One region of the Nocardioides nitrophenolicus genome, then DNA from elsewhere that is predicted to be linked to it. Evidence: riboswitches for the same ligand, from Rfam matches in the RefSeq annotation. Region 1 holds a riboswitch; each other region holds the start of a gene.
What was found. Region 1 has a riboswitch for cobalamin ahead of JOD66_RS13260 (ribonucleoside-diphosphate reductase subunit alpha). Riboswitches for the same ligand answer to the same signal wherever they lie in the genome.
Positions count from the first base shown of each region.

Region 1 (5,012 bases):
CGGGTCCTTCTCGAGCATCGCGATCTTGTCGTCGGCCGTGGACCAGCTCGCGTCGGCCAGCACGATCACGTCGGGGTCGGACTTGACGACCCGCTCCCAGCTCACGTCGGCCCAGCCGCCCTCGACGTCGCCGAAGACGTTGGTCGCGCCCACGGCGTCGAGGATCAGCTGCGGGCCGCCCTCGCCGGCACCGGCGAACGCGGTCTTGTCGCCGGAGTCGAACCAGAAGACGTCCAGGCCGTCGCCCGGCTTGTCCGCGGCGAGGGTGTCGAGCTGACCCTGCTGCTCCCTCTCCAGCGCGTCGGCGCGCTCGGGGACGCCGAAGACGTCGGCGACGATCTCGATCTCGTCCCACACCGAGTCGAACGAGACGTCGGCGCTGGGCTTGTTCTCGCCGCAGCCGAAGAGCGAGAGGAACGAGCCGATGCCGAGCTTGGTCAGCTCGTCCTGGGCGCCGGCGTTGTCGGCGTCGAAGGCGCTGGCGTACGACGCGTAGACGAAGTCCGGCTTCGCGGCGAGCAGGGTCTCGTTGTCGGGGTACTCCTTGGCGAGCACCTTCACCTCGTCGTACGCCGGCTGCCACTTCTGCGGCACCGCGTCGTCGAGGTACGCCGTGCCGGCCATCCGGTCGGACAGGTCGAGCGCGAGCATGACCTCGGTCGCGCCCTGGTTCATGGTCACCGCGCGCTCAGGCGGCGCGGTGATGGTCGAGGTGAAGCCGCAGCTGCTGGCCTTCACCGGGAAGCCGGTCGTGGTGGCAGGGCCCTTGTCCTCGGCCTCGGGAGCGCCGGCGCACCCGGCGAGGAGGAGCGGCAGGGCGGCCAGGGCAGGCAGGAAGCGGGTACGACGGAACGACGTCACGGTCACTCTTTTCGGGTCCGAGGCTCTTGCGCGAAGCCTGTGGTGCGGGTGTGTCGCGGACCCTCGAGATCCACGGCCAGCAGGTCTTCGGACTCGGGATCGACCGGACGGAGCGCCTTCCCGGAGTCGGTCAGCCGAGTGTCTGCTGCCCGCCACCAGTGGCGTGTTGCCCCGCCCGTCACCCTCACCGCTGCGCGTCAGTCCCGGACTCTCACCGGGTTCCCTGACTCACGTTGCTTCGTGAGCACGACTGGCGATGCGGACGCTAGCACGCGCCGCCCGGGCGCTCTTGGTGGGATATCTCACCTCCGGGGCACCCGACACGCCGACACCAGATCTAGGTCCCACGGATCTGAGCAACCACTACATATGGTGGTTCTCGTAGCTGGTTCCTCGCCCCACCCAGGGGCGCGGAGGCAAGAGGGAACCCGGTGGAAGTCCGGGACTGCCCCGCAGCGGTGAGTGGGAACGACCGCCGTCACACAGCACTGGGTCGCGACGTGCGACCTGGGAAGCGACGGCCAGTAGGACTCCTTTCGAGGAGACGCCCGCGAGTCCGAAGACCTGCCAGCGCACCGCGCCCGCCGGGTGCGGTGGTCCGAGGCCTCGTGGGAAGGCCGACGGCTGAGCAGGCGCCTGCCGACGACGGGGCGCCTCCCCTGCTGTCGTCCCCTCGCGAGCCAGACTCCGAGGGGAGAAGCCAGTGACCGTCACCGAGTCACCCACCCGCACCACCATGACGGTGCGCAAGCGCAACGGCGAGACCGAGAGCGTCGACGTCACCAAGATCGTCCGCGCCGTCGACCGGGTCAGTGCCGACCTGCCCGACGTCGACCCGATGCGGGTCGCCACGCGCACCATCAGCGGCCTGTACGACGGCGCGACCACCGCCGAGCTCGACCGGCTCTCGATCCAGACCGCGGCCGAGCTGATCGGCGAGGAGCCGGCGTACTCGCGACTGGCGGCCCGGCTGCTCGCCGGGTACGTCGACAAGGAGGTCCGCAACCAGGGCGTGGCCTCGTTCAGCCAGTCCGTCGCGCTGGGCCACGCCGAGGGCGTGATCGGCGACGAGACCGCCGCCTTCGTCAAGGACAACGCCCGCAAGCTCGACTTCGCGATCGACGAGGACGCCGACCGCCGCTTCGAGTACTTCGGCCTGCGCACGGTCTACGACCGCTACCTGCTGCGGCACCCGACGACCCGGCTGGTGCTGGAGACGCCGCAGTACTTCCTGCTGCGCGTGGCCTGCGGCCTGTCCCGCACCCCGCAGGAGGCGATCGGCTTCTACCGGCTGATGTCGAGCCTGGCCTACCTGCCGAGCAGCCCGACGCTCTTCAACTCCGGCACCCGGCACACCCAGATGTCGTCGTGCTACCTCGTCGACAGCCCGCGCGACGAGCTCGACTCGATCTACGCGCGCTACCTCCAGGTCGCCCAGCTCTCGAAGTTCGCCGGCGGGATCGGCATCGGCTTCTCCCGGGTCCGCTCGCGCGGCGCGCTGATCCGCGGCACCAACGGCCAGTCCAACGGGATCGTGCCGTTCCTGCGCACGCTGGACGCCTCGGTCGCCGCGGTCAACCAGGGCGGGCGCCGCAAGGGCGCGGCATGCGTCTACCTGGAGCCGTGGCACCCCGACGTCGAGGAGTTCCTCGAGCTGCGCGACAACACCGGCGAGGACGCCCGGCGGACCCACAACCTCAACCTGGCGCACTGGATCCCCGACGAGTTCATGCGCCGGGTCGAGGCCGACGAGACGTGGTCGCTCATCGACCCGAACGAGGCGCCGGAGCTGCCGGACCTGTGGGGCACCGCGTTCGACGAGGCCTACCGCCGGATCGAGGCCGAGGGCCGGTACGTGCGTCAGGTCAAGGCCCGCGACCTCTACGCCAAGATGATGCGCACCCTCGCCCAGACCGGCAACGGCTGGATGACCTTCAAGGACGCCGCCAACCGGTTCTGCAACCAGACCACCGACACCCCGGGGCCGCGGCAGCCGGTCGTGCACCTGTCGAACCTGTGCACCGAGATCATCGAGGTCTCCTCCGACGGCGAGACCGCCGTGTGCAACCTCGGCTCGGTCAACCTCGGCCAGCACCTGCTCGCCGGCGGGGTCGGTGGGGTCGGTGGTGCCGATCTCGACTGGGACAAGCTCCGCGCGACCGTGCGCACCGCTGTGCCCTTCCTCGACCGGGTCATCGACATCAACTACTACCCGAGCCCCGAGGCGGCGGCCTCCAACCCGCGCTGGCGGCCGGTCGGCTTGGGCCTGATGGGGCTGCAGGACGTCTTCTTCGCGCTCGGCCTGCCGTTCGACTCCCCGGAGGCCCGCGCGCTGTCGACCCGGATCTCGGAGGAGATCTACCTGACCGCGCTCGAGGTCTCCTGCGAGCTCGCCGCCGTCCACGGCGCACACCCGGCGTACGACGCCACGCGGGCCGCCCGCGGCGACCTGCACCCCGACCTGTGGGGCGCCACCGTCACCCAGCCCGAGCGCTGGGCCGCGCTCAAGGAGCGCGTCGCCGAGCACGGCCTGCGCAACTCGCTGCTCATCGCGATCGCGCCGACGGCGACGATCGCCTCGATCGCCGGCTGCTACGAGTGCATCGAGCCGCAGGTCTCCAACCTGTTCAAGCGCGAGACGCTGTCGGGGGAGTTCCTCCAGGTGAACTCCGCGCTCGTCCGCGAGCTCAAGGCGCGCGGCCTGTGGACCGCCGAGGTCCGCGAGGAGATCAAGCGCGCCGAGGGCTCGATCCAGGGGATCGCGGCGATCCCGGCCGACGTACGGCTGCTCTACCGCACCGCCTGGGAGCTCCCGCAGAAGGCGCTTGTCGAGATGGCCGCCGAGCGCCAGGGCTTCATCGACCAGTCGCAGTCGCTCAACCTCTTCATGGCCGCACCGACGATCGGCAAGCTGTCGTCGATGTACGCCTTCGCCTGGAAGAGCGGGCTGAAGACGACGTACTACCTGCGCTCGCGACCCGCCTCGCGCATCCAGCAGGCGACCGTCGCCGTGCTGCCCACCCCCACGACCGCCGACGAGGAAGCGATCGCCTGCTCCCTCGAGAACCCCGAGAGCTGCGAGGCCTGCCAGTGACCGCCACCGACCACACCGCCACCACCAGCCGGATGCTGCTCGACCCGGGGATGAACCTCACCCTGCGGCCGATGCGCTACCCGCACTTCTACGAGCGCTACCGCGACGCCATCAAGAACACCTGGACCGTCGAGGAGGTCGACCTCCACTCCGACCTCAAGGACCTGAGCCGGCTCACCGACGCCGAGCGGCACCTGGTCTCGCGGCTGGTGGCCTTCTTCGCGACCGGCGACACGATCGTGGCGAACAACCTGGTGCTCAACCTCTACCAGCACATCAACTCCCCGGAGGGGCGGCTCTACCTGAGCCGGCAGCTCTTCGAGGAGGCCGTGCACGTGCAGTTCTACCTGACCCTGCTCGACACCTACGTGCCCGACGAGACCGAGCGGCACGAGGCGTTCGCGGCGGTCGACAACATCCCGTCGATCAAGCACAAGGCGGACTTCTGCTTCACGTGGATCGACAAGGTCTTCGAGCTCGACCGGCTCGAGACCCGCGAGCACCGGCGGGCGTTCCTGCTCAACCTGATCTGCTTCGCGGCGGTGATCGAGGGGCTGTTCTTCTACGGGGCCTTCGCGTACGTGTACTTCCTGCGCTCGCGCGGGCTGCTCAACGGCCTCGCCTCGGGGACCAACTGGGTGTTCCGCGACGAGTCGATGCACATGGCGTTCGCCTTCGACGTCGTGGACACGGTGCGCGAGGAGGAGCCGGACCTCTTCGACGACGAGATGGCCGCCGAGATCCGGCAGATGCTCATCGAGGGCGTGGACGCCGAGGCCCAGTTCGCCGACGACCTACTCGGCCAGGGAGTGGCCGGACTGTCGACCGCCGACATGCGCGCCTACCTGGAGCACGTCGCCGACCGGCGGATGCAGCGGCTGGGCCTGGAGCCCATCTACGGATCGGCCAACCCGCTGGCGTTCATGGAGCTGCAGGACGTGCAGGAGCTGTCGAACTTCTTCGAGCGCCGGGTCTCGGCGTACCAGGTCGGGGTGAGTGGCTCGGTCGGGTTCGACGAGGACTTCTGATTCGGGTTGCGGGCCGTCCCCACCCTCGG
Region 1 covers NZ_JAFBBY010000001.1:2,725,430-2,730,441, forward strand. The annotation lists gene JOD66_RS13255 (ABC transporter substrate-binding protein) at 1-867, opposite strand, end outside; cobalamin riboswitch at 925-1,129, opposite strand; cobalamin riboswitch at 1,231-1,447, shown strand; gene JOD66_RS13260 (ribonucleoside-diphosphate reductase subunit alpha) at 1,565-3,955, shown strand; gene JOD66_RS13265 (ribonucleotide-diphosphate reductase subunit beta) at 3,952-4,983, shown strand.

Region 2 (5,012 bases), 2.3 Mb from region 1:
AGTCCACCCATCGCGGCGTCCAGACGCTGCCGTTGGGCTCCACCCGCGTGGCGGAGGCGCCGATGATCAGCAGGCACTTCATGTCGATCGCGTCGGTGTCGAGCGCACCCAGGGTGGTCGTCGTCAGCGACTCCTCGGCGCGGCCGACGTCGCGACCCACGACGACCACGGTGTCGGGCGAGCGGTGCTCCAGCAGGATCTTCTGCATCTCCACGACCTGCTCGCGACGCGAGCGGGACGCCGGGTTGTAGACGCCGAGCACCAGGTCGGCCTCGGCGATCGCCCGCAGCCGGCGCTCGACGACCGGCCACGGCTTGAGCCGGTCCGAGAGGCTGACGACCGCGAAGTCGGCACCGATCGGTGCGCCCGCCCGAGCGGCGACGGCCTGGACCGCGCTCACCCCCGGCAGCACCCGCACCGGGACCGTGGCGTGCTCCTGGTGCGCGGGGTCGGCGGCCGCCTCGAAGACCGCGGCGGCCATCCCGAACACCCCGGCGTCGCCCCCGGAGACGACGGCGACCCGCTCGCCCCGGAGGGCGAGGTCGAGCGCGAACCGGGCCCGGTCGACCTCGACCGTGTTGCCCGAGGCGTGCCGCTGGAGCCCCGGTCGCTGCGGCACCCGGTTGACGTACGGCGCGTAGCCGACGACGTGGTCGACCTCGGCCAACGCGGCGCTCGCCTCGGGGGTCAGCCAGCCGTCCGGGCCGGGGCCGAGGCCGACGACGAGGAGCTCCGCGGGTTGCGGTTTGGTCCCAAACCGCACGTTCTCGGGGTCGGAACCTGCGGTTTGGGACCAAACCGCAGACCCACGCATCCGCTCAGCGGAAGCCGGTCTCGCCGAGTCACCCGGGACCACGACGAGCGAGAAGTACGGCACCGAGTCGGCGTCGACCTCGGCGACGGGCAGCCAGCGCTCCTCGGCCTGGGAGGCCCGCTCGACGTACAGCGCCCCGTCGAGCCGGCCGGCGGCGGCGAGCGCACGGCGGACGGCGGGGAAGGTGCGGCCGAGCTTCATGATCACCGCGCCGTCGGTGTCGGCGAGGCGGCGCGCCAGCTCGGGCTCGGGGAGGGTGCCGGGCAGGACGGTCAGCACGTCGGTCTGCCGGACCAGGGGTGCGGGGACGGTGGCGGTGGCGGCGGCGAAGGCGGGGACGCCGGGCACCACGTCGACCGGGTACCGGTCGCGGAAGCGGTCGACGAGGTACATCGACGAGCCGTAGAACAGCGGGTCGCCCTCGGCGAGCAGGACGACGTCGCGTCCCGCGTCGAGGTGGGCGGCGAGCCGGGCCTCGCACTCGTCGTAGAAGGCGGCCAGCGCGCCGACGTACCCACCGGGATGGTCGGTCGCCCCGGTCGTCACCGGGTAGCGCAGCTCCTCCTCGACCACGCCGGCGGGGATCAGGTCGGCGGCGATCCGGCGGGCGTGCGACTCCTTGCGTACGCCGGCGTGGAAGGCGACGACGGCGGCCGCGCCGATCAGCCGGGCGGCCTTGAGGGTGATCAGCTCGGGGTCGCCGGGACCGATGCCGACGACGTGGAAGCGACCGGTCGACCGGGTCATTCCGCCTCCTGGGCGAGTGCGTTGACCGCGGAGGACGCCATCGCCGAGCCGCCGCGGCGCCCGCGGACGGTGACGAACGGGATGTCGATGCCGTGGTCGTCGGCGAAGGAGGCGAGCGCGTCCTTCGACTCGGCGGCGCCGATGAAGCCGACCGGGCAGCCGACGATGGCGGCGGGCCGGGGGCCGCCGGCGAGGATCAGCTCCAGCAGGTGGAAGAGGGCCGTGGGGGCGTTGCCGATGGCGACGACGGCGCCGTCGAGCAGCGGCTCCCACAGCGAGACGGCGGCGGCGGTCCGGGTCGTCGACCAGGCCGCGGCGAGGGCCGGGACCCGCTCGTCGGTGAGGAAGCAGTGCACCGGGTTGCCGGCGGGCAGCCGGCCGGCGGTGATGCCCATGGCGACCATCCGCGCGTCGCAGAGGATCGGCGCGCCCGCGTCGAGCGCGGCCCGCGCGGCGGTGACCAGGCGCGGGTGGATGACCAGGTCCTCGACGAGATCGGTCTGGCCGCTGCCGTGGATCATCCGGACGGCGACCTTCTCGGCCTCGGCCGGCACCCGGGCCAGGTCCGACTCCCGCCGGATGGTCGCGAACGAGTCGACGTAGATCGCCGGCCCGTCGGCGATGTAGTCGTAGCGGCGCGGGGGAGCGGTGAGCTCGGTCATCGGTTCTCCTCGGGGATGAGCACGCCCTGCCACGGCGTGACGATCACGGTCGGCGCGGTCCAGGCCGCGATGGTGGTCGAGTCCAGCCCGTCGTCGGGTACGCCGACGTGCCGGCCCCCCGCGACCGGGCCGAGGGGGAGCGGCCCGGTCGCGGCGGTGGCGCCCGGCGCGGGTGGGACCGCGGGGGCGAGGGGACGAGCGAGCTCGGGCACGTGCCATGGCGCCTCCGGCCCGGTGCCTCGGGCGGCGAGGAAGGCTCGGGCCACCGCGAGCAGCGCGGCGGGTGCGTCGGCGAGGGCGACCACCTCGCCCCACCCCTCGCCGACCCGCAGCTGGGCGGTGCCGCCGTCGAGCGCGACCAGGCCGAGGTCGAGGTGCTTGTCGGCCAGGTCGCCGCGCCCGTCGTCGAGGGTGAACAGGAAGCGGCCCGGGAGCGCGGCCACGGCATCGTCGGCGAGCAGCAGCGCGTCGAGCGCGGCCAGTACCGGGCGCAGGTCGGCGCGGCCGCCGGCGAGGCCGGTCTGCGGTGACACCAGGACGTTGCGTACCCGGTCGTGGGTGCGCGAGGGGAGCAGACCGGTCGCCTCCAGCGCGGCGAGCGCGGGCCCGGCCAGGGAGCCGTCCGTCGCGAGGGGCATGGCGCGGACCTGCAGGTTGGCGCGGCCGGTGACCCGGACCCGGCCGTCGCCGTACTCCTCGGCGACCGCGGCGAGCGCCCTCAGCGCCGGGAGCGGCACCCGGCCGCCGGGGACTCGGATCCGCACCAGGCCGCCGTCGTCGGCGGGCCAGGGGTGCACGATGCCGGGGCACCGGTCCGGACGGCTGCGCGCCATGGTGGAGGTCCTTCGAGGCCGGGGCTCCTCGCGATCGCCCCACATCGACCTCGCGACGGTCGGGCCGCAAGGGCCAGCAGGTCTTCGGACTCGGGATCATCCGGTGCGGAGCGTCTTCCCAGATCTCCGAGGAGATCCAGTGACCTCGTGCTCCGCCCGTCACCCACACCGCTGCGCGTCAGTCCCGGACTCACACCGGGTTCCCTTCGCTGGCACGGGCACCTTACCAAGCCCGGTGCTCGGGCCGGCTCGGTAGCCTGACCGCCATGCCCTCGCTCAAGGACGTCGTCGACCTCGTCCACGGCTGGTACCCGCCCGCGACCGCCGACGGCTGGGACGCCGTCGGGCTCGTGTACGGCGACCCCGAGCAGCCCGTGAAGCGGATCCTGCTGGCCGTCGACCCCACGCCCGAGGTCGCCGCGGAGGCGGCGGAGTGGAAGGCCGACCTGCTGCTCGTGCACCACCCGCTCTTCCTCAAGGGCGTCCACGGGGTCGCGGCGACCACCCCCAAGGGCCGCACCCTGCACGCGCTGGCGAAGGCCGACTGCGCGCTGCTCACCGCCCACACCAACGCCGACCAGGCCGTGGGCGGCGTCTCCGAGGCGTTCGCGGTCGCGCTCGGCCTCAAGGACCTCAGCCCGATCGTCCCGGCGCCGGGGGAGCCCTACGACAAGCTCACCGTGTTCGTGCCGGCCGACGCCGCCGCGCCGGTCCGGGCCGCGGTCGCCGAGGCCGGTGCCGGCCGGATCGGCGACTACGACTTCGCCTCCTTCACCAGCGCCCCCGGCGAGGGCCGGTTCCGTCCGCTCGACGGCGCGAACCCGATGATCGGGACCGTCGGTGAGCTGGAGACCGTCGAGGAGGTGCGGATCGAGGTCGTGCTCCCGCGGGACCGGCGCACCGAGGTCGTCCGCGCCATGCTGAGCGCGCACCCCTACGAGGAGCCGGCGTACGACGTCGTGGAGGTCGCCGACCCGCGGCTCGCCGGCGTCGGCACCGGCCGGATCGGCAGCGTCGAGCCCACCACGCTGGCCGGCTTCGCCGAGGCGGTGGCGGCCGCGCTCCCGCCGACCCACCACGGCGTCCGGGTGGCCGGCGACCCCGAGCGCCCGGTCAAGCGGGTGGCGGTCTGCGGCGGCGCGGGCGACTTCCTGCTCGACCGGCTGGCCGGCTCCGGCGCCGACGTCTACGTCACCAGCGACCTGCGCCACCACCCGGCCGCCGAGTTCCTCGAGAAGGGCGGACCCGCCCTGGTCGACGTCGCCCACTGGGCGGCCGAGTGGACCTGGCTGCCGGTGGTCGACCAGCTGCTCCGCGAGCGGCTCGGCGACGCGGTCGAGACCCGGGTGAGCGCGATCTGCACCGATCCTTGGACAATGCACCTGTGAACGCCGATCCCGCCGTCCAGCTCCGCCTGCTCGACCTGCAGGCCCTCGACTCCCAGGTCGACCAGCTGCGCCACCAGCGCACCAACCCGGCGCAGGCCGCGGAGATCAAGGACCTGCTCGGCAAGCGGGCCGACGTCGACGGCCGGCTGCGCGACCAGCGCATCGTCGTCGACGACCTCGCCGTGGCCCAGGCGAAGGCCGACGCCGACGTGGAGCAGGTCAAGGCGCGACGCACGCGAGACCGCGACCGGATGGACTCCGGCGCCATCACCGACCCCAAGGCGCTGGAGCGGATGCAGCACGAGCTCGCGTCGCTGGAGCGCCGGATCTCGACGCTCGAGGACGAGGAGCTCGAGGTGATGGAGCAGCTCGAGGAGGCGCAGTCCGCGCTCGCCGAGCTCACCTCCGCGATCGACGACCTCGACGGCCGGCTCGGCACGCTCACCACCGCCCGCGACGAGCGGGTCGCCGAGCTCGACGCCGAGATCGCGTCCGTCTCGGCGGGCCGCGCCGAGATCGTCGCCGCCATCCCCGAGGACCTGCTCGCCCTCTACGAGAAGCTGCGCGC
Region 2 covers NZ_JAFBBY010000001.1:5,063,033-5,068,044, forward strand. The annotation lists gene cbiE (precorrin-6y C5,15-methyltransferase (decarboxylating) subunit CbiE) at 1-11, opposite strand, end outside; gene cobJ (precorrin-3B C(17)-methyltransferase) at 1-1,561, opposite strand, end outside; gene JOD66_RS24365 (precorrin-8X methylmutase) at 1,558-2,223, opposite strand; gene JOD66_RS24370 (ferredoxin-like domain-containing protein) at 2,220-3,056, opposite strand; cobalamin riboswitch at 3,115-3,285, opposite strand; gene JOD66_RS24375 (Nif3-like dinuclear metal center hexameric protein) at 3,323-4,444, shown strand; gene JOD66_RS24380 (zinc ribbon domain-containing protein) at 4,441-5,012, shown strand, end outside.
Region 2: it holds a riboswitch for cobalamin, as region 1 does, so the genes downstream of both, JOD66_RS24370 (ferredoxin-like domain-containing protein) here and JOD66_RS13260 (ribonucleoside-diphosphate reductase subunit alpha) in region 1, are expected to answer to the same signal.

Region 3 (5,012 bases), 690 kb from region 1:
GCGGTCTCGACGACCGCGAAGTCGAGCCGGGCGGCCGGGTCGGCCGCCACGGTGCTCGGCGTCGGCGAGGCGGGGGTCGTCTCCGTCATCGGGTCCGGCGAGCCGGTCGCGGAGGCGGGTGCCGGCGCTGCCTTCTGGTCGTCCTTCCCGTCGTCGGAGGAGCAGGCGGCGGTCGCGAGGACCAGGAGCAGGATCGCGGCAGAGCGGCCGAGGACGGAGATCACGTCCCCATCCAGCCACGGCTCGGCCACCGTCCGCGTCAGGGGAGCACCCCAATCCTCATGCGGACCGCACTACGCTTCCTCCGTGCCCAGCGGTCGACTCGTCGAAAGGGAGGCGAGCCTCGCCCAGGCCGGCGCCGCGCTCGACCGGCTGCGCGCCGGGTCAGGGGGCGCGCTCTGCCTGCTCGGGCCCGCGGGCGTCGGGAAGACGACGCTGCTGGACTCGGTCCTGGCCGGGGCCGGTGACCTGCGGCTGCTGCGGGCGGCGGCCGGCGAGCTCGAGACCCATGCGCCGTACGGCGTCGTCCGGCAGCTGTTCGGCCGGGCCCTGGCCGACCTCGACCCGGCCGCGATCGACGGCCTCGACGGCATCGCCCACGGCGCGGCCCGGGCCGCGGTGGACCTGGTGCTGCACCGCGGTGAGCCGGTCGCCGATCCGTCGGTGATGCTCAACAGCCTGTACTGGCTGCTCGACGGGCTCGCCGCCGACGGCCCGCTCGTGCTCGCGGTCGACGACGCGCACTGGGCCGACGAGGCCTCGCTCGTGTTCTGCCAGCATCTGCTGAGCCGGGCGGGCGAGCTGCCGGTGCTGCTCGTCGTCGCGGCCCGCGACATCCTCCCCGAGCGGCGCAGCCCGGCGCTGGCGGCGCTCGTCGCCGGGTCCGGCCGGCTCGACCTGGCGCCGCTCAGCGTGGCCGGCGTGCGGTCCTGCCTCGCCGACCTGGGCCACGCCGAGCTGAGTGACGAGATGGCTGCGGCCTGCGCCGACGTGACCGGCGGCAACCCCTTCCTGGTCACCGCGCTCGCCGACCTGCTCGGTACGACGGACGTCCGGTCGCTGGTTCCGCTGGCCGTCGTGGACACGGTCGTGCAACGGCTCACGGCGCTCGGCACGACCGAGCAAGCGCTCGCCCGCGCGGTCGCCGTCCTCGACTCGGCGCCGCTGCGGATCGCCGCCGACCTCGCGGACCTGTCCCCCGAGAAGGCGGGCATCGCGGCTGACCGGCTGCGGGACGCGGGGCTGTTCGCGACCGAGCGATTGCTCGGGTTCCGGCACGCCTTGCTGCGTGGCGCGGTCACCGCCGCGACCGGCGCCGCCACCCGCGACGACCTGCACCGGCGCGCCGCCCGGGCGCTCGCCGCCGAACCCGACGGACTGCATCCCGCGGCGGGACACCTGCTCGAGGCCGAGGGCGTCGGGGACCCGTGGGCGGCGGACCTGCTGCGCACCGCCGCCCGGGCGGCCCTGGCCGACGGCGCACCCCAGGCGGCGGTCGACCTGCTCCGCCGCGCGGTGGCCGAGCCGCCGCCCGCCGCCGACCTCCCGGCCCTGCTGGTCGAGCTCGGCACCGCGGAGCTGCACGCCGGCGACCCCGCGTCGGTGGCCACCTTGGAGCGCGCGGGCCGCGGCGTGAGCGACCCCGTGCTGCGGGCGCACTGCGCGCTGGGGCTCTCCGCGGCGTACCACGTGGGCGGGTTCTACGAACGATCCGTCCCCATCCTCGAGGCCGCGCTGGCGGACCTCGGACCGGAACACGGCGACCTGACCCTCCTCGTCGAGGCCGCGCTGGTCGCGGCCGAGATCTCCGTGCCCGGCTGCTTCGAGGACGCCCGCACCCGGCTCGCCGCGCACGGCGAGCTCGCCGGCGCCACCCCCGGCGAACGGCTGCTCCTCATCCACCAGGCCTCGGTCGCCAACGCGACCCTCGCGCCGATAGCCGAGGCCGGCGCCCTGGCCCGACGCGCGATCGGCGACGGGGCGACGCCCGAGCAGCTCGCCAGCCCGTTCGCCTGGTCGCTCGCACGGATCCACCTGGCCTGCTCCGGGGCGTACGACGAGGCGGCCGAGCTCTGCGCACAGGGTCTCGAGCTCGCCGCCCGCGAGGGCTCGGTCCCGCTGTATGCCGCCGCCTCCGTGACCCGCGGCTGGGCCCACCTGTGGGCCGGCCGCCTCGACGACAGCGGCACCGACTTCGCCGAGGCGCTGCGCCACGCCGAGGTCGTCGCCGGCGGTCAGCTGGTCCGGCTGATGGCCGCCGCCGGCCTGGCGGAGGCACTGCTCGGGCAGGGCCGGCTCGCCGAGGCGGTCGCCACCATCGAGCAGATTCCCGACGAGGTGGCCACCGACCCCAACAACGCCACGGGGATCCACCTGCTCCGCTCCCGCGGCCTGGTCCGCGCCGCGACCGGCGACCACGAGGGCGCGCTGGCCTCGCTGAGGCTGTGCAGCGAGCGGCTGATCGAGCTCGACATGGACTCGCCCACCTGGTGCGGCTGGCGGGTCGCCGCGGTGGAGAGCCTGTGGGCGCTGGGCAGGGTCGACGAGGCGCGAGAGCTCGCGGCCACCGAGCTGGCCGTCGCGGAGCGCAAGGCAGCGGCGAGCATGCTCGGCCAGGCGCTGCGGACCGTCGGCGAGGTCGCCGCGGACGACGGGATCGCCCAGCTGGAGCGGTCGGTCGAGGTACTCACCGGGTCGCAGGCCCGGCTCCAGGAGGCCCGCTCGCGAGTCGCGCTGGGCGCCGCGCTGCGTCGTACCGGACGGCGGGTCGAGGGCCGCGAGCAGCTCCGGATCGGCCGCGAGCTGGCGCACCGTCTCGGCGCGGCCGGCCTCGCCGAGCGGGCCACCACCGAGCTCGCCCTGGCCGGCGGCCGGGCCGGGCGGATCGAGACGACCGGCGTCGCGGCGCTCACCTCGGCCGAGCGACGGGTCGTCGAGCTGGCCGCCACCGGGCTGCGCAACCGCGACATCGCCCAGCGGCTGTTCCTCAGCACCAAGACCGTCGAGGTGCACCTCTCGCGCGCCTACCGCAAGCTCGGCGTGGGACGCGACGGTCTCGCCGCCCGGCTCGCCGCGGACGCGTAGGAGACTGGGGACCATGGCCGCCCACGACACCCGGATGCTGCTCCTGGGCGCGGTCGCGCTCTTCGAGCCGGTCAACGGCTACCAGATCCGCCGTGAGCTGCTGTCGTGGAGCGTCGACGACTGGGCCCACCTCAACCCGGGCTCGATCTACAACGGCCTGGCCACGTTGACCAAGCAGGGCTTCCTGGTGCGCCACGACCTCGACGACGGCGGCCGGGAGGTTGCGGTCTACGAGTCGACGGCGACCGGGCGCACCGAGCTCGAGCGCCTGGTGACCGCCGGCCTCGAGGAGGTCAGCGTCGTCGACCGCAAGGCGTTCAGCGCGGCCTTCGGACTGCTTCCGCTCGTCCCGCCCGAGAACGCGCTGCGGTCCCTGGTACGCCGACGGGTCGCCCTGGAGCAGCTGGTCGCCCGGCTCGCCACCCCGCCCGAGCCCGGCGACGCCCCGCCGCACGCCCTGCGCGGCGTGGTGATGTGGCTCGATCTCGCGGTGGCCGAGCTGGCCTGGCTGCGCGAGACCATCGAGGAGCTCGAGGCGGGCCGACTCGCGCTCGACGCGACGACCTGGACGCCGCCCGCGGACGACCCGGGCTGGCAGATGAACGCCGACCGCGAGCGGTACCGGGCGCTCCTCGGCGGCTGAGCCCGACCGCCACCGACCACCGGCGCGGCGGGCGCTGCTAGGCTCCGAACGCCAGTCAAGCCACCAGTGGCCAGGGAATCCGGTGAGAGTCCGGAGCTGACGCGCAGCGGTGAGGGTGACGGGCGGAGCAGGCAGTAGCCAGCCACTGGACCCCGGTCTGGGAAGGCGCCCCGTCCGATGGATCCCGAGTCCGAAGACCTGCTGGCTTCCGCGGACCGACCGGACCGCGCGAACCCGATGGACAGGCCCCGCGACCCGGGCTTGCGGACCACGACGGTGAGACCCGTATGCGCCACCCCACCCGTTCCTCCTCCGCCCTGCTCCTGAGCGGCGTCCTGCTGCTCGGCGCGCTGACCGGCTGCGGCTCCACCGACGCCGACGACCCGGGCGCGGCCGCGCCACCGACCTCCGACGCCGGCTACCCGGTCGGGCTCGCCAACTGTGACGTCGACGTGACCGTGACCGCGCCGATCGAGCGGGCCGTGGCCGTCAACCAGCCCGCGCTCGAGCTGCTCCTCGCGCTCGGCCTCGGCGACCGGATGGCCGGCTACGCCATCAGCGACGACAGCGTGCTGCCCGCGCTCGAGGCCGAGCGGGCGAAGGTGGAGCCGTTCGCGGCGGAGTTCCCGTCCTTCGAGTCGGTGCTCGACCGCGACCCGGACCTCCTCTACACCACCTTCGACTACACCTTCACCGACGAGGGCATCGCCGACCGCGGGCGGTTCACCGAGCTCGGCGTGCCGACGTACCAGTCGCCGAGCGAGTGCGCCGGGCAGGAGGCCGAGGTCCAGCACCGGCTCACCCTCGACGACCAGTACGCCGAGATCACCGACATCGCGCGGCTGTTCGGCGTGCCCGACAGGGGCGCGGAGCTGGTCGCCGACCTGAGGCGCCGCGCCGAGGCGGCCCAGCCGGCCCAGCAGGCCGCGGGCACGGGCGAGATCACCTTCGCGTGGTGGTACGCCGCCACGAAGACCCCCTACATCGCGGGCTGCTGCGGCGCACCCGGCCTGATGACCCGTGCGGTCGGGGCCACCAACGCGTTCGAGGACTCCGACCAGTACTGGCCCGAGATCGGCTGGGAGAGCCTGCTCGAGCGCGACCCGACGGTGCTCGTGCTCGCCGACCTGGGCCGCGGCGGCGACGGCGACAGCGCCCGGGCGAAGATCGACTTCCTCGAGTCCGACCCGGTCGCCCGTCGGCTGACCGCGGTCAAGGAGAGGCGCTACATCATTCTCGACGGCACCACGATGGACCCGTCGATCCGCAACGTCGACGGCATCGA
Region 3 covers NZ_JAFBBY010000001.1:2,031,631-2,036,642, forward strand. The annotation lists gene JOD66_RS09975 (hypothetical protein) at 1-224, opposite strand, end outside; gene JOD66_RS29055 (AAA family ATPase) at 307-3,084, shown strand; gene JOD66_RS09985 (PadR family transcriptional regulator) at 3,098-3,727, shown strand; cobalamin riboswitch at 3,763-3,947, shown strand; gene JOD66_RS09990 (ABC transporter substrate-binding protein) at 4,015-5,012, shown strand, end outside.
Region 3: it holds a riboswitch for cobalamin, as region 1 does, so the genes downstream of both, JOD66_RS09990 (ABC transporter substrate-binding protein) here and JOD66_RS13260 (ribonucleoside-diphosphate reductase subunit alpha) in region 1, are expected to answer to the same signal.

Region 4 (5,012 bases), 2.3 Mb from region 1:
TCGGCGACCTCCTGCGGGTTGGCGGGGTCGAGCAGCTCGAGATGCCCGCGCAGCACGGTGAGCGGCGTGCGCAGCTCGTGGCCGGCGTCGTCGAGGAACTGCCGCTGTCCGGCGAAGGCGTCCTCGAGCCGGTCCAGCATCCCGTTGACGGTGCGGGTGAGCGCGGTGATGTCGTCGTTGCCGCGCTCGGGCAGCCGGCGGGACAGGTCGGTCGCGGTGATCGTGTCGGCGGTGAGGTGCAGCGTGCGGAGCGGGCGGAGCAGGCGGCCCGACACCCAGGCCGCGGCGGCGGTGACCAGGGCGGCGGACAGCAGCGCGACCAGGGTGTAGGTGCGCATCGTCTGGCCGAGCTCGGCGCGGTCCTCGGCGAGATAGGTGACCACGAGCAGCGCCCCGCGCTGGCTGCCCTGGGAGACGGGCTGCGCGGTGATCCGCACCTCGCCGCGGTCGGTGTCGAGATAGGTCGTGCCGCCGTCGGCGACCAGCGGCGCGACCGCCTCCTGGAAGGCCGGCTCGTCGACCAGCGGGTCCTCGGGGAACTGCACCAGACGGCCGTCGCCGACCCAGCCGACCAGCAGCTCGTCGTCGTCGGGGACGTTGCGGCGCAGGAATCCCTCGAGCAGGTCGCGGATGGTGGCGAAGTCGCCGGTGCGCTGCAGCGCCACGAACTCGTCGAGCTCCTGCTCGACCTCGCTCTGCAGGGTCTCGGTCAAGGCCCGGCTCTCGACCCAGTAGACGATCAGGCCCGCGCCGGCGAGGGCGACGGTGACCAGCAGCGCGACCGTCGCCGTGATCCGGGTCCGGACGGACAGCCCGGACCGTGCGGGGCCGGTGCGTGGCTCAGTCGTCGTCATCGTGCCCGCGGTCGTCCCGGTCGTCCCGGTCCTCCCGGCGGTCGTCGCGGTCATCGCCGTGCCGGTCGTCGCGGTCGTCGCGGTCGTCGTCGCGGCCGCGGCGGTCGTCGTCATCGTCATCGTCGTCGAGGTCCGGCTGCGGCGTGATCACCTCGGTGCGCGGCGTGACCGGCTCGCTCGGCGGGCTGGCCGGGGAGGTCGGGGAGGTCGGGGTGGGCTCGGTGGCCGGCGTGGTGGGCGAGCTCCCGGCCGGCGCCGGACCGAGGTCGACGGGGGTGCGGGCGGGCGGCTCGTCGGCGCCCGCGCGCACCACCGCGCCCGCGGTGAAGCCGGCCAGCACCATCAGCGCCGCGACCGGCAGCAGGATCTTCCACGCACGACTCATGACCGCATCATCCTGCCCGATCGTGGGCGGTTCGTGAGAGCCGGATGAGAGGACTCTCATCCGGTGGGTGCCCTCTTTCGGAGGCAGCGCGGGACGGGCTCTCGGGCCTAGGGTGGTGGGTGTCACATCCGTGACGCGTGCCCGAGCCCAGGAGGCCCCGCGTGTTCGTCCCGTTCAGCGTCAACGACTTCCTCGACCGCGCCGTCCAGGTGTACGGCGAGCGGGTGGGTGTCGTCGACGAGCCGACCCAGCCCGCGCCCAGCCAGGGCGAGCTGACCTACGCCCGGATCGGCGAGCTGGCCCGGCGCCAGGCCGCCCGGCTCGACGAGCTCGGCATCGGCGTCGGCGAGCGGGTCGCGGTCGTCAGCCACAACAGCAGCCGGCTGCTGACGTCCTTCTTCGGCGTGAGCGGCTGGGGCCGGGTGCTGGTGCCGGTGAACTTCCGGCTCAGCCCCGACGAGGTGCAGTACATCGTCGACCACTCGGGTGCCCGGGTGCTCTACGTCGACCCCGAGCTCGAGGAGTCGCTGGCCGGCGTGACGTGCGAGCAGAAGTACCTGCTCGGCGACGACGACGCGCTCTACGCCCCCGAGGGCGCCGAGCCCAAGGCGTGGGACCACGACGAGGGCGCGACCGCCACCATCAACTACACCTCCGGCACCACCGCCCGGCCCAAGGGCGTGCAGATCACCCACCGCAACATCTGGGTGAACGCGGTGACCTTCGGCCTGCACGCCGGCATCAGCGACCGCGACGTCTACCTCCACACGCTGCCGCAGTTCCACGCCAACGGCTGGGGGATGCCGTTCGCGATGACCGGCGTCGGCGCCCGTCACATCATCCTGCGCAAGGTCGACGGCGCCGAGATCCTGCGCCGGGTCCGCGACCACGGGGTCACCGTGATGTGCGCGGCGCCGGCGGTCGCGGCCGCGGTGCTGGAGGCCGCGCAGACCTGGGAGGGCGAGATCCCCGGGCGCGACAAGGTGCGGATCATCATGGCCGGCGCCCCGCCGCCGACCAAGACCGTCATCCGGGTCCAGGAGGAGCTGGGCTGGGAGTTCATCCAGATCTACGGCCTCACCGAGACCTCGCCGCTGCTGACCATCAACCGCACCCGCGCCGAGTGGGACGACCTCTCGGCCGAGGAGCGCGCCACCCGGCTCACCCGCGCCGGGGCGCCGGCGATCGGCGTACGGCTGGCGATCGACGAGTCGGAGGAGGGAGCCGGCGAGGTGCTGGCCCGCTCGAACGTGATCCTCGAGGGCTACTGGGAGCAGCCCGAGGAGTCGGCCGCGGCGCTGAAGGACGGCTGGTTCCACACCGGAGACGGCGGCTACCTCGGCGACGACGGCTACCTCACCATCGCCGACCGCAAGAAGGACGTGATCATCACCGGCGGCGAGAACGTCACCTCGATCGAGGTCGAGGACACCCTGTTCTCGCACCCGGCCGTCGCCGAGGTCGCGGTGATCGGCGTACCGAGCGAGAAGTGGGGCGAGACGATCAAGGCGCTCGTCGTACTGACCCCCGACACGAGCGCCGGCCTCGAGATGGAGGCCGAGCTGATCCGCTGGTGCAAGGACCGGCTGGCCGGCTACAAGGCGCCGACGTCGGTGGAGTTCCGCGACGAGCTGGCCCGGACCGCGACCGGCAAGCTGCAGAAGTTCAAGCTCCGCGCGCCCTACTGGGAGGGGCTGACCCGCCAGGTGAACTGATCGGCCGGGACGAGCGTGGCGGCCCATCCCGCGGCCTGCCACGAGGTCGCCGTCGCCTCTGCCCAGGCCGGGTCCGCCGACGCGACGACGTCGACCTCGGTGGCGACCGCGTCCGGCCGCGCCGCCGGTACGCCGAGCGGCCGGCCGCTGATCGGGTCGGTGAAGTCGGGGCCGCCGTCGACGCAGGTCACCCGGCGCAGGCCGATCCCGAGGCGGCGCTGGTGCTGGGCCAGGCTCAGCGCGGCGATGCCGGCCTCGCCGTACCCGACGACGGTGAGGTGGTCCGGCGGGTGCACGGCCGAGCCGCGGGCGTAGCGGATCGAGCGGAGCAGGTCGCGCCCGTCCTCCCAGGTCGGTACGACGACCCGCACCCCGCCGCGGGTCGCGATCCGGCTCGCCAGGGCGCCGACGGCGTCGGCGTCGGTGCGGACCGCGGGGTGCCACAGCAGGAGGGTGTCCAGGTTGGGGTGGCCGTGCACGGCCACGGGAATGCCGGGCGCCTGCTGATCCTGCATGGGACCACCGTAGGCTGAGCTCCCACAGGTCCGCGGCCCAGGAACCCGGTGTGAGACCGGGGCGGTTCCGCCACTGTGACCCCGACGCCCTCGTGGCGGCGGGCAGCCAGACACTGGCCGCGGACACACCTACCGATGAGGGGCGAGAACCCCGAGGAGGCCTTGAGCGTCATGGCGCGCATCGCACTGCTGTCCACGTCCGACACCGACCTGCTGTCCGCGCGGGCGAGCGGGGCCGACTACGGGTGGGCCAACCCGAACCGTTCGACCCTCGACGGCCTCGTCGCGCTGGCCGAGGGGAGCGACCTGGTCGTCGTCCGGCTGCTCGGCTCCCCCCAGCAGTACGACGGCGAGCTGGCCGCGCTGCGGGCCACCGGGCGTCCGCTGGTGGTGCTCGGCGGCGAGCAGACACCGAGCGCGGAGCTGATGGAGACCTCGACGGTCCCGGTCGGGCTCGCGGCCGAGGCGCACCGCTACCTGGCCGAGGGCGGCCCGCGGAACCTGGCCCAGCTGCACGCCTTCCTCTCCGACACGGTGCTGCTCACCGGTGAGGGCTTCGAGGCCCCGGAGGTGATCCCGGCCTGGGGCCTGGTCGAGCGGCCTGGTGCGATAGTCCCTGCTCAAAAGCACCGAGATGCCCCGAGAACCGGTGCTTTTGAGCAGGGACTATCGCGGGTGGGCGTCCTCTTCTACCGCGCCCACCAGGCCAGCGGGAACACCGCCTTCGTCCACGCCCTGTGCGACGCGATCGACGCGACCGGGTCGGCCGTGGGGGTGCCGATCTTCGCCGGCTCGCTGCGGGCCGCGCCCGACGAGCTGTTCACCGCGCTCGGTGAGCTCGACGCGCTGGTCGTCACCGTGCTCGCCGCGGGCGGCAGCGTCCCGGCCGGCGCGAGCGCGGGCGGCGACGACGAGACCTGGGACGTGGAGCGGATCGCCGCGCTCGACATCCCCGTGCTGCAGGGCCTGTGCCTGACCAGCAGCCGGGCCGAGTGGGACGCCTCCGACGACGGCGTCTCGCCGCTCGACTACGCCAACCAGGTGGCGATCCCCGAGTTCGACGGGCGGATCAGCACCGCGCCCTTTTCGTTCAAGGAGCTCGACGACGCGGGCCTGCCGTCGTACGTCGCCGACCCGGAGCGCGCCGCCCGGGTGGCCGGGCTCGCGGTGAACTACGCGCGGCTGCGGCGGGTGCCGAACGCCGAGAAGCGGATCGCGCTCATGCTCAGCGCCTACCCCACCAAGCACTCCCGGATCGGCAACGCGGTCGGCCTCGACACGCCCGTCTCGGCGGTGCGGCTGCTGCGCCGGTTGCGCGACGCCGGGTACGACGTCGGCGACGGCTTCGGCGTCCTCGATCTCGAGGACGACACCGAGGCCGGCGACACCCTGATCCACGCGCTCATCGCGGCCGGCGGCCAGGACGAGGAGTGGCTGACCTCCGGCCAGCTCACCGACGCGCACGTGCGGATCACCAAGGCCGAGTACGACGCCTGGACCGCAGACCTGCCCGCCGACCTGCGCGGCGACATGGTCGAGGCGT
Region 4 covers NZ_JAFBBY010000001.1:5,040,947-5,045,958, forward strand. The annotation lists gene JOD66_RS24260 (sensor histidine kinase) at 1-908, opposite strand, end outside; gene JOD66_RS28765 (hypothetical protein) at 841-1,239, opposite strand; gene JOD66_RS24265 (AMP-binding protein) at 1,401-2,954, shown strand; gene JOD66_RS24270 (hypothetical protein) at 2,921-3,469, opposite strand; cobalamin riboswitch at 3,486-3,605, shown strand; gene cobN (cobaltochelatase subunit CobN) at 3,641-5,012, shown strand, end outside.
Region 4: it holds a riboswitch for cobalamin, as region 1 does, so the genes downstream of both, cobN (cobaltochelatase subunit CobN) here and JOD66_RS13260 (ribonucleoside-diphosphate reductase subunit alpha) in region 1, are expected to answer to the same signal.